2 regions of the Anabaena sp. PCC 7938 genome follow, and region 1 is predicted to be linked to the other one. Evidence: predicted binding sites of a transcription regulator. Region 1 holds the regulator's gene; the other holds the start of a gene.
The links. The regulator HrcA, encoded in region 1, represses chaperone genes, less so after heat shock. The targets are predictions, from matches to a motif close to TTAGCACTCNNGANTCNNGAGTGCTAA.

Region 2: the regulator HrcA is predicted to act here: its motif matches at 3,111-3,137, upstream of groES (co-chaperone GroES).

What each region holds. Positions count from the first base shown of each region.
Region 1 is NZ_CP186034.1:6,096,268-6,101,329, reverse strand. Features, by position in the region: gene ACOWPH_RS27195 (DUF3352 domain-containing protein) at 1-474, opposite strand, end outside; gene ACOWPH_RS27190 (rhodanese-like domain-containing protein) at 537-896, shown strand; gene hrcA (heat-inducible transcriptional repressor HrcA) at 1,272-2,369, shown strand; gene ACOWPH_RS27180 (phosphoketolase family protein) at 2,570-4,951, shown strand.
Region 2 is NZ_CP186034.1:4,823,010-4,828,071, forward strand. Features, by position in the region: gene ACOWPH_RS21770 (hypothetical protein) at 1-343, shown strand, start outside; gene ACOWPH_RS21775 (hypothetical protein) at 364-885, shown strand; gene groL (chaperonin GroEL) at 991-2,628, opposite strand; gene groES (co-chaperone GroES) at 2,780-3,091, opposite strand; gene ACOWPH_RS21790 (response regulator transcription factor) at 4,164-4,841, shown strand.

The sequences.
Region 1 (5,062 bases):
TTGTTCGACCGCCAAATTTGCTCCAGCTAAAGCCCGTTTAGAGAATAATAACTCTACAAACTCACGGCTTTTTTCTGGCTTTTCAGTGGCAAGCGCCATCAGATACCCTGGTTGCAGTCCGTTTTCTGGGTCGCGGTCTATATCTTCACTAGTAACAGCCAGGCTAATTTCATTACTTAGCCAAGGTTTGATATCATCTCGGAAGTCTATGTTACTCTTTGCCAGTAAACTGTTTTTGAGCTTAGAAATCTCCCCTTTTTGCTCTATTGCTTGCAAACGGTCGGGATTTATTAATAATGACACCATCACAGGTGACATTTTTGACACAAATATAGCAGCCCCAGGTTCAGATTTAGGGACACCGAGATTGAATGGACTTTTACCAAAAAACCAATAAAAGCCAGCAATACCAATTAGTAGCAAGACGATGACACCAGCTACCAGGAAACCAAAAAATGAGCGTTGACTGTTCACTTAAACCTATTTTCCAGCTTTTCTGCCAACATAAATAGTATAGGATCGTTTAGAAAAACTGCATGACAGGTACATCGTTTGATCAACCCTTTTCCCCAATTAGCGTAGAAGAACTAGCACAACGTCTTGCCGCCGGTGATTCTGGTTTGCAACTAATGGATGTGCGCGAACCTCAAGAAGTCGAAATAGCAAGCCTTGAAGGGTTTGTAAACCTGCCCCTGAGTGAATTTGCTGAATGGGGCGAGCAAGTCCCCACCCGCTTTGATCCCCATGCAGAAACCCTTGTCTTGTGTCATCACGGTATACGTTCTGCCCAGATGTGTCAATGGTTAGTTGCTCAAGGATTTACAAATGTTAAAAATATTACGGGTGGTATTTCTGCTTATTCGATATTAGTTGATTCTTCAGTTCCTCAGTATTAACATTGGTAGACAGGGGGCAGGAGGCAGAAGTTTAATATTTTTAACTTGATTTGTCCTCCTCATTTCCATTCCCTGTCTATCAAATAAATAAATCAGTATCGAAAAATACAGCTTTGCTGAGAGGCTTATGAAAGAATGTAGAAAAAGATGAAAATCCTATCTTAATTAACACAGCTTTTGGTGCTATGGTCGAGCTGTATTAGGTAATACGCTATGATGATGGGTTAAAGGTAACTTTTGCGTGAATACCCATCACACGAGTATATAATTTGCTATCTTAATTAAATAATTATTAACCTTTTTTTGCTTTGTGGTTCCAGCCACAATATTTTTTTCAAACTTTGATTAAAATTTGCCTTCAGTAAAATATCACCTATGCAAGTCCAGCTGACAAATCGACAACAGCATATACTTTGGGCAACTGTACGCCACTACATTGCTACGGCAGAGCCGGTTGGCTCTAAAGCTCTAATTGAGGAGTTTGACCTTGGTGTTAGTTCTGCAACTATTCGCAATGTCATGGGTGTTTTAGAAAAATCTGGGTTACTTTACCAACCACACACTTCAGCAGGGAGGATACCTTCTGATTCTGGTTATCGCACTTATGTTGATCAACTAATTACACCTTCTTTTCGAGATGGTACACGAACAGAAGCTTTAACTAAAGAGGTAGAAGCAGCATTACAACAACTTCGACCTTGGGAAGATTGGAGTTTGGAAGCTTTATTGCAAGGTGCTGCACAAATTTTAGCAACTTTGAGTGGCTGCATTACTTTGATTACCATGCCACAACCGACTACTGCACAGTTACGACATTTGCAATTAGTGCAGATTGAACCTGGCACAGTCATGCTGATTGTAGTGACAGATGGTTATGAAACGCATTCTAAGGTGATGGATTTATTCACAGCGTCGTCAGAAACTAAACCTGATCCTGAGGTAATTGATCATGAGTTGCAAATTGTATCCAATTTTCTAAATAGCCACTTACGCGGACGTAGTTTGTTGGAGTTAGCCAAACTTGACTGGAGTGAGTTAGATCAAGAGTTCCAACGCTATGGTGAATTCTTGAAAAATTCAATTGCAGAGTTGACGCGTCGCACTTTAGCACCAACTGCAACACAAATTATGGTGCGTGGGGTAGGGGAAGTTTTGCGTCAGCCAGAATTTTCTCAATTACAGCAAGTGCAAACTATTATCCATCTTTTGGAAGAAGAACAAGAACAGTTGTGGCGTTTAATCTGTGAGGAACCAGAAACTAAGGAAATTGGTAAGTCAAGGGTGACAATTCGTATTGGTGCAGAAAACCCACTAGAACCAATTCGTGGTTGCACTTTAATTTCTTCTACCTATCGTCGGGGTTCTGTACCAGTGGGGAGTGTGGGAGTTTTGGGGCCAACTCGTTTAGACTATGAAAGTGCGATCGCAGTTGTAGCCGCAGCAGCAGATTACCTGTCAGAAGCTTTTAGTTAAATTGCCTAAATCGTCTTGAGAAAAATTTCTTTTGCTTTGTTATGGCTAGGATGTGTTTCCTATGCCTTTTTCGTTGTCTCTATGTGAGATAAAAAAATATTTAACTTTCTACCGAAAAAATTAATCACAGGTAAGATGACAGTGAGTCAGCCAACCAATACACTGACACCAATCGTGCAAATACCTTTCTGGAGTTTAAAATGACCATTACCAGCACTCCACAAATAAAGCCATTATCAGATACAGAATTACAGAAAATCAACGCCTATTGGCGTGCAGCCAATTATCTTTCTGTTGGGCAAATATACCTCCTCGACAATCCCCTACTGAGAGAACCACTCAAACAAGAACACGTCAAACCCCGGCTGTTAGGACACTGGGGAACCACACCAGGACTCAACTTTATTTATGCCCACCTCAACAGAGTCATTAAAAAGTACGATTTAAGTACAATTTACATAGCAGGCCCCGGTCATGGTGGACCCGGACTTGTTGCTAACACTTACTTAGAAGGAACTTACAGCGAATATTACCCCAACATCTCCCAAGATGCTGGAGGGATGCAAAAACTATTCAAGCAATTCTCATTTCCTGGTGGTATTCCTAGCCACGTTGCGCCAGAAACTCCGGGTTCTATTCATGAAGGGGGAGAACTGGGTTATGCGTTAGTTCACGCCTTTGGTGCTGCTTTTGATAACCCTGATTTAATCGTCGCTGCGGTTGTTGGTGATGGTGAAGCAGAAACAGGCGCTTTAGCTACTAGCTGGCATTCTAACAAATTCCTCAACCCCGTTACTGATGGTGCAGTTTTACCAATTCTGCATTTGAATGGATATAAAATTGCGAATCCCACAGTATTGGCACGGATACCTCATGATGAACTAGAAAGCCTATTTATCGGCTATGGTTATAAACCTTACTTTGTGGAAGGTGCTGATCCTGCGGAAGTTCATCAAAAAATGGCAGCAGTATTAGATATTATTATTCCCGAAATTCAAGGTATCCAAAGAGAAGCACGGGTACATGGATTTAAGGAACGACCGCAATGGCCAATGATTATTTTGCGAACTCCTAAAGGTTGGACTGGTCCGAAGGAAGTTGACGGCAAAAAAACAGAAGATTATTGGCGATCGCACCAAGTGCCTTTTGGTGATATAGCTGGTAAACCGGAACATCTGCAACTTCTAGAAGATTGGATGAAGAGTTACAAACCAGAAGAACTCTTTGATGTTAACGGTACACTACTTCCTGAACTCGCAGAACTAGCACCCCAAGGTCAACGCCGCATGGGAGATAACCCCCACGCCAACGGCGGTATTGTGCTGCGTGACTTGATTATGCCCGAATTTGAAGATTATGCTGTATCTGTTCCTTCTCCTGGTAAGGCGATCGCAGAAGCTACTAAAGTTAGTGGTAAATTCCTGCGGGATATCATGAAACTCAACCAGGAAAGCCGCAACTTCCGCGTCTTTGGCCCTGATGAAACCGCATCAAATCGTCTTGATCCAATATTAGAAGTCACAAACCGTACTTGGGTAGCCGAAATTCTCCCAGAAGATGACCACCTATCAGCCAACGGTCGAATCATGGAAATGCTTAGTGAAACCAACTGTCAAGGCTGGTTAGAAGGTTATCTTCTCACAGGTCGTCATGGTTTCTTCTCCTGTTATGAAGCATTTATTCACATCATTGATTCCATGTTCAACCAACACGCCAAATGGTTGAAAACAACTCTGGACATTCCCTGGAGAAGACCGATAGCATCTCTTAACTATCTGCTAACTTCTCATGTTTGGCGACAAGACCACAATGGTTTTTCACACCAAGACCCAGGTTTTATTGACCACGTAATTAATAAAAAAGCCGAAATTGTTCGCGTCTATTTACCACCTGATGCAAATACTTTGCTATCAGTTACCGACCATTGTTTAAGAAGTCGTCATTATGTCAATGTCATCGTTGCCGGAAAGCAGCCAGCATTACAATATTTAGACATGGATTCGGCAATTAAACATTGCACCAAAGGCTTAGGTATTTGGGAATGGGCTAGTAGTGATTTAGATGGGGAAACAGATGTAGTTATGGCCTGTGCTGGAGATATTCCTACCTTGGAAACTCTAGCAGCAGTAGACATCCTGCGTCAAAATTTCCCAGATTTAAAAGTACGGGTAGTGAATGTAGTTAATTTGATGAAACTACAGCCACAAAGTGAACATCCCCACGGTTTAAGCAGCAAAGATTTTGATATTATTTTCACAACCGATAAACCAATTATCTTTGCTTTTCATGGTTATCCTTGGTTAATTCATCGCCTTACTTATCGTCATACTAACCACAAAAATATTCATGTCCGTGGTTATAAGGAAGAGGGAACAACAACGACACCTTTTGATATGGTGGTGATGAATGATTTAGATAGATTCCATTTGGTTATGGATGTTATTGACCGTGTACCAAAATTAGCTTCTAAAGCTGCTTATGTGAAGCAAAAACTGCAAGATAAGTTGATTGAACATAAGCATTATATCGAGACTCACGGTGAAGATATGCCAGAAATCCGCGATTGGAAGTGGCTTTATTAGAGGATGTCTGAGAAGTATCAGAATTGATTGAGATCTCCCCAACCCCCTTTTTAAAGGGGGATTTAAGGGGATATGCGGGTGTCCTATCCCACACGAAAAAGTTTTCAAACA
Region 2 (5,062 bases), 1.3 Mb from region 1:
TGAGCAAATGCCCATAGATAGTCTAGATGAGCAAGGCTATTTATTACCAGAATCAGAGCGTGAGTTTCAAGATGAGCTTGTTGATGTTGCCATTGTAAATACAGGGGGAATGTCCGTTTCCCTGTCAATTGAAGCTTTACCAGCACCTCGTAAACCTGCTAAATTTGGTGGATATGGGAAAGATCCCCTGTGGCAAATTGATGACAGTAACATCACTGGAGATTTACAAGCTGTTCAGGATAGCCCAACCCACGTTAGTATTTCGCCAAGAGTTACAATGTTACTAGAAAGGTACGAATTAGCGTTGGTAAATACACAAGATTATTGGGAAAGAATTGATTAGAACTAAATTAGGAGGTAGGCATGGCATGGATATTTAGTTTATCAGCAGAGTGCGGCTCTGATGAAAGCAGTGCTAAGGAATTTGCTCAATATTTTATGGAGAAACCATGGTCAAATTTTAGCCCATGGCCATATTGTGCAGACACTTTTCAAGATAGTGAAAAAAATTGGTGGTGTCGGGTTTACCTAAATCATCTTAGTAAAGTGGGAATAAACAATCCTGAAAATGCTTTCTCGATGACAAATTTAGGTTTGACACTCTATAGAAATCTACTGTCTTCTCCTCCATTTCGTTATGCTTTAGTTGGTGTGGAAGTTGATGAATTTAGAACCTATAGTGAACTGATTGAAGATTTGCCTAATTTATCTATTCCAGGATTAGTTTTATCTACAGCACTTGCAGAAGAAGTAGAAATATTACCAGGTTTCCAGCCATTTAGTTCTAGCTATGTTTGGCAACCCTACAAGGGAGAAATCTATAATCCATTAATGACATCTCCGGACTTAAAACGGAAACTAGATGAACTTTTGGCTTTGAGTTGAATTTAAACAAAATCTTCCCTCTGCGCCTCTGCGGTTCAATTTCCATAAAAAAACAGCCGCCTCCTTGCGGAAGCAGCCGTTTTCAAATTAGTGGATTATGGAGAATTAGTAGTCGTAATCTCCGCCACCCATACCAGCGCCAGCAGCAGGAGCGCCATCCTTAGGCTCAGGTTTGTCAACTACGATACATTCGGTTGTCAACACCATTCCCGCAATAGAAGCCGCATTTTGCAGCGCAGAACGGGTTACTTTAGCAGGATCAACAATTCCAGCAGCCAACATATCAACGAATTCGTTGGTAGCAGCGTTGAAACCTACGTTGAATTCCTTCTCTTTCACACGTTCAGCAATGACAGCACCATTCTGACCGGCGTTTTCTGCAATTCTCTTTAGAGGTGCAGGTAAAGCACGAGCCACAATTAAAGCACCAGTCAATTCTTCATCTTTGAGGTTGCTGTTAGCCCAAACTTCCAATTGGGGAGCGAGGTGAGCCAAGGTTGTACCACCACCGGGGACGATACCTTCTTCTACAGCAGCCTTGGTAGCGTTGATAGCATCTTCCAAGCGCAGCTTCTTGTCCTTCATTTCGGTTTCGGTAGCTGCACCAACTTTAACTACAGCTACACCACCAGACAATTTAGCCAAACGCTCTTGTAGTTTTTCTTTGTCGTAGGAAGATTCGGTTTCTTCCATTTGACGACGGATTTGTTCACAACGAGCCTTAACTGGAGCTTCGTTACCTTCAGCTACAATTGTGGTGCTGTCTTTGGTGATGGTGATACGGCGAGCTTTACCCAGGCTGTCTAGCTTGGTGGTATCTAGCTTCAAACCAGCATCTTCGGTGATGAGTAGACCACCAGTTAAGACGGCAATATCTTCTAGCATAGCCTTACGGCGATCGCCAAAACCAGGAGCCTTAACGGCTGCAACGTTGAGTACACCGCGCAAACGGTTAACTACCAAGGTTGCTAAAGCTTCTTTTTCGATATCTTCAGCGATAATCACCAAAGGACGACCGGAACGAGCTACCTGCTCAAGTACAGGTACTAAGTCTTGTACTAAAGCAATCTTCTTGTCTGTTAACAAGATGTAAGGCTCATCAAAGACTGTTTCCATCCGCTCTGCATCAGTAGCAAAGTAAGGAGAGATATAGCCTTTATCAAAGCGCATCCCTTCGGTGATTTCGAGTTCGGTGGTCATAGACTTCCCTTCTTCTAGGGAAATTACGCCTTCCTTACCCACTTTGTCCATTGCTTGAGCAATCATCTGACCGACTTCTTCGTCGTTACCAGCAGAGATCGAAGCAACTTGTGCGATCGCTTTAGAATCTTCTACAGGGCGAGCGTGTTCAGCAATCTTTTCTACTAAGAAAGCCGCAGCTTTGTCAATACCACGCTTTAGTAAAATCGCATTAGCGCCGGCGGCAACGTTCCGCAAGCCTTCCTTAACGATCGCATGAGCCAAAACGGTAGCGGTGGTTGTACCATCACCCGCAGCGTCATTTGTCTTAGAAGCAGCTTGACGAATTAGTGCCACACCTGTGTTTTCAATGTGGTCTTCTAATTCGATTTCTTTAGCGATGGTGACACCATCGTTAACGATTTGTGGTGCGCCAAATTTCTTCTCTAGAACTACGTTGCGACCTTTAGGTCCAAGGGTAACAGCAACAGCCTCAGCTAAGATATCAATACCGCGTTCTAGAGCGCGACGGGCGTTTTCGTTATAGATAATGCGCTTTGCCATAAGAGTCTAAATTCGGGTAGTAAGTTAAAATTTGTCTTGAATTTTGGTAATTTGGTGATTGGTAATTGGTGATTGGTAATTGGTAATTAGGAAAACTCTTTCCCAGTACCCAATCCCCAGACCCCAGTACCTCATCCCCCTCATCACCCATTTACATGACGACTGCTAAAATATCTTTTTCAGAAAGCAGTACGTACTCTTCGGTTCCGAGCTTAACGTCGGTTCCAGCGTACTTGGAGTACAGCACTTTCTCACCAACTTGGATTTCCAATTCTTGACGGCTGCCGTCGTCATTACGCTTGCCAGGTCCAAGGGCTACAACTTCGCCTACTTGGGGCTTTTCCTTAGCGGTGTCGGGCAAATACAGACCACCTGCGGTCTTTTCTTCAGCGGCGGTCACTTTTACAAAAACGCGATCGCCCAGTGGTTTAACGGTTGAAACGGTCAGAGATACAGCTGCCATAAAATTTTTTTGCCTTGTGTTAGCACTCTCAACTCCTGAGTGCTAATTTACCGAAAGCCAGCATACAATGGCAACGATTCCTTGTGTACGGGTTTCCGAACTGAGCGATCGCACCTGTACTTAAGCATAAATGCCTAATTGTGATAGTTGTCTGGTTCTGTTGCGTAAGTAATGAATATTTTTATATGGACAACATTTATTTGCAAAGCGGGGAAATTGTTATAGAACTGTAATCAGGGAACCGTTCAATGAGTAACATTACAGTAAGTTCAAAAAATGCCGTCCTATCCCCAAAACTACTAAAGCTGTGGAAGGAACTTAAAGCCCTAAGTCATTGTGTGAAAGCTCTAGGACTGGCAAACCTTCACTGAACAGCGTTCTCTTGGTTCTGAGCAGACAGTTGCTCACTTATGGACAAAACAAGCTAGTCTAGAGTCCTGGGAATGCTTAAAACTGGGACTTAAGGAGCCACATCTTAACCAGCTGCTTAGTTAAGTCATCCCATAGGCATCTTCAGAACTAAAACCAACTGCTTGCGTGTTTGTTGTTCTAGGCAGATAATGGTAGTTTACCCAGATGGGGTTTGGTATAGCCAAACAAAACCGGAAGTCATTGAGCGGATCATCCCAGAACACTTAATCGGCATAATGGTGGTGGAAGCATAAGCCTTTTTAACCCATCCTTTGCCAGAAACTTCCCCGGTTTCTCGTGAACCTCTGATAGAGGCTTAACATCCAAAGGATATAGTAGAGCAGCAGTAAGCGAATGAAAGTGCGGGTAAGTTTTGAGCTAGGGTCATCTTCAGCTAAATACTGAACTTGTCAACCAGAAAGATTATTATTTAATCAGGTTTAATCAGGTTTTTTAGCCCGCCCCTTTCAAAGCGATATATAATAGCGCATTATAAATACTATTGCTCTCCGTATCCTTACTGGAATTTTGCCATCAAGCTACTAATTAAGATTGAAAGTGACCTTCACTTTTTAGACTTCGAGGCAGCAAAGGCAAGTTAAGTGGGAAAAACAACAACATCTCAATAATCCACCATAGAGGATAACTAATCAAGACCTTGATGGATCGAAGCGCGACAAGTGCCACTGCTATGAAAGAGTCCAGCATGAAAGATCACAAACGACTTCTATTGATTGATGATGACCCTAACCTCATCTTGCTGGTGAAGGATTACTTAGAATTCCGAGGATACGAAGTCATCACGGCCGAAAATGGACGAGAAGCTCTGGATATTCTAGAACATGATGTTCCAGACATGATCATCTGTGACGTGATGATGCCGGAAATGGACGGGTACACTTTTGTGGAACAAGTACGCCAAAACGAACGTACAAGTTGGATTCCCGTTCTCTTCCTCTCCGCTAAGGGACAAAGTGCAGACCGAGTTAAAGGTCTAAACAAAGGTGCTGATGTCTATATGGTCAAACCCTTTGAACCCGAAGAACTCGTAGCACAAGTAGAATCCTCACTAAAGCAAACCATCCGTTGGAAAGAACACCAGACAAAGGGAGGGGAAAACGGTTCCCGTATCCAAGTTCCCTTTGATGTACAGTTAACCCCAACCGAACTGAAGGTAGTCCAGTTTGTAGCCAGGGGTTTAGCTAATCGGGAAATCGCTGAAGAATTAAACGTCAGTCAGCGTACCGTGGAAAGCCATGTTTCCAATATGTTGGGTAAAACCAATCTCCACAACCGTACTGAACTAGCGCGTTGGGCGATTGAAAATCAAATGGCTTAAGCCCTCTCAAATTTACCGAAGTTCTGAGTTTTGAGTTAGGACATAATTGCTCAAAACTCAAACTGGTTACGTAACTTGACTTCAGTTTGAGAGCTAATAAATTATGAATTGTGAAGCCAAACTTGAATTTTTAATTCAAACTTCATAATTCATAGTTTATGATACAGCCCTCAACTGCTATGTTCCAACCCGGATATCACCTAAAAATATCACTACATTAC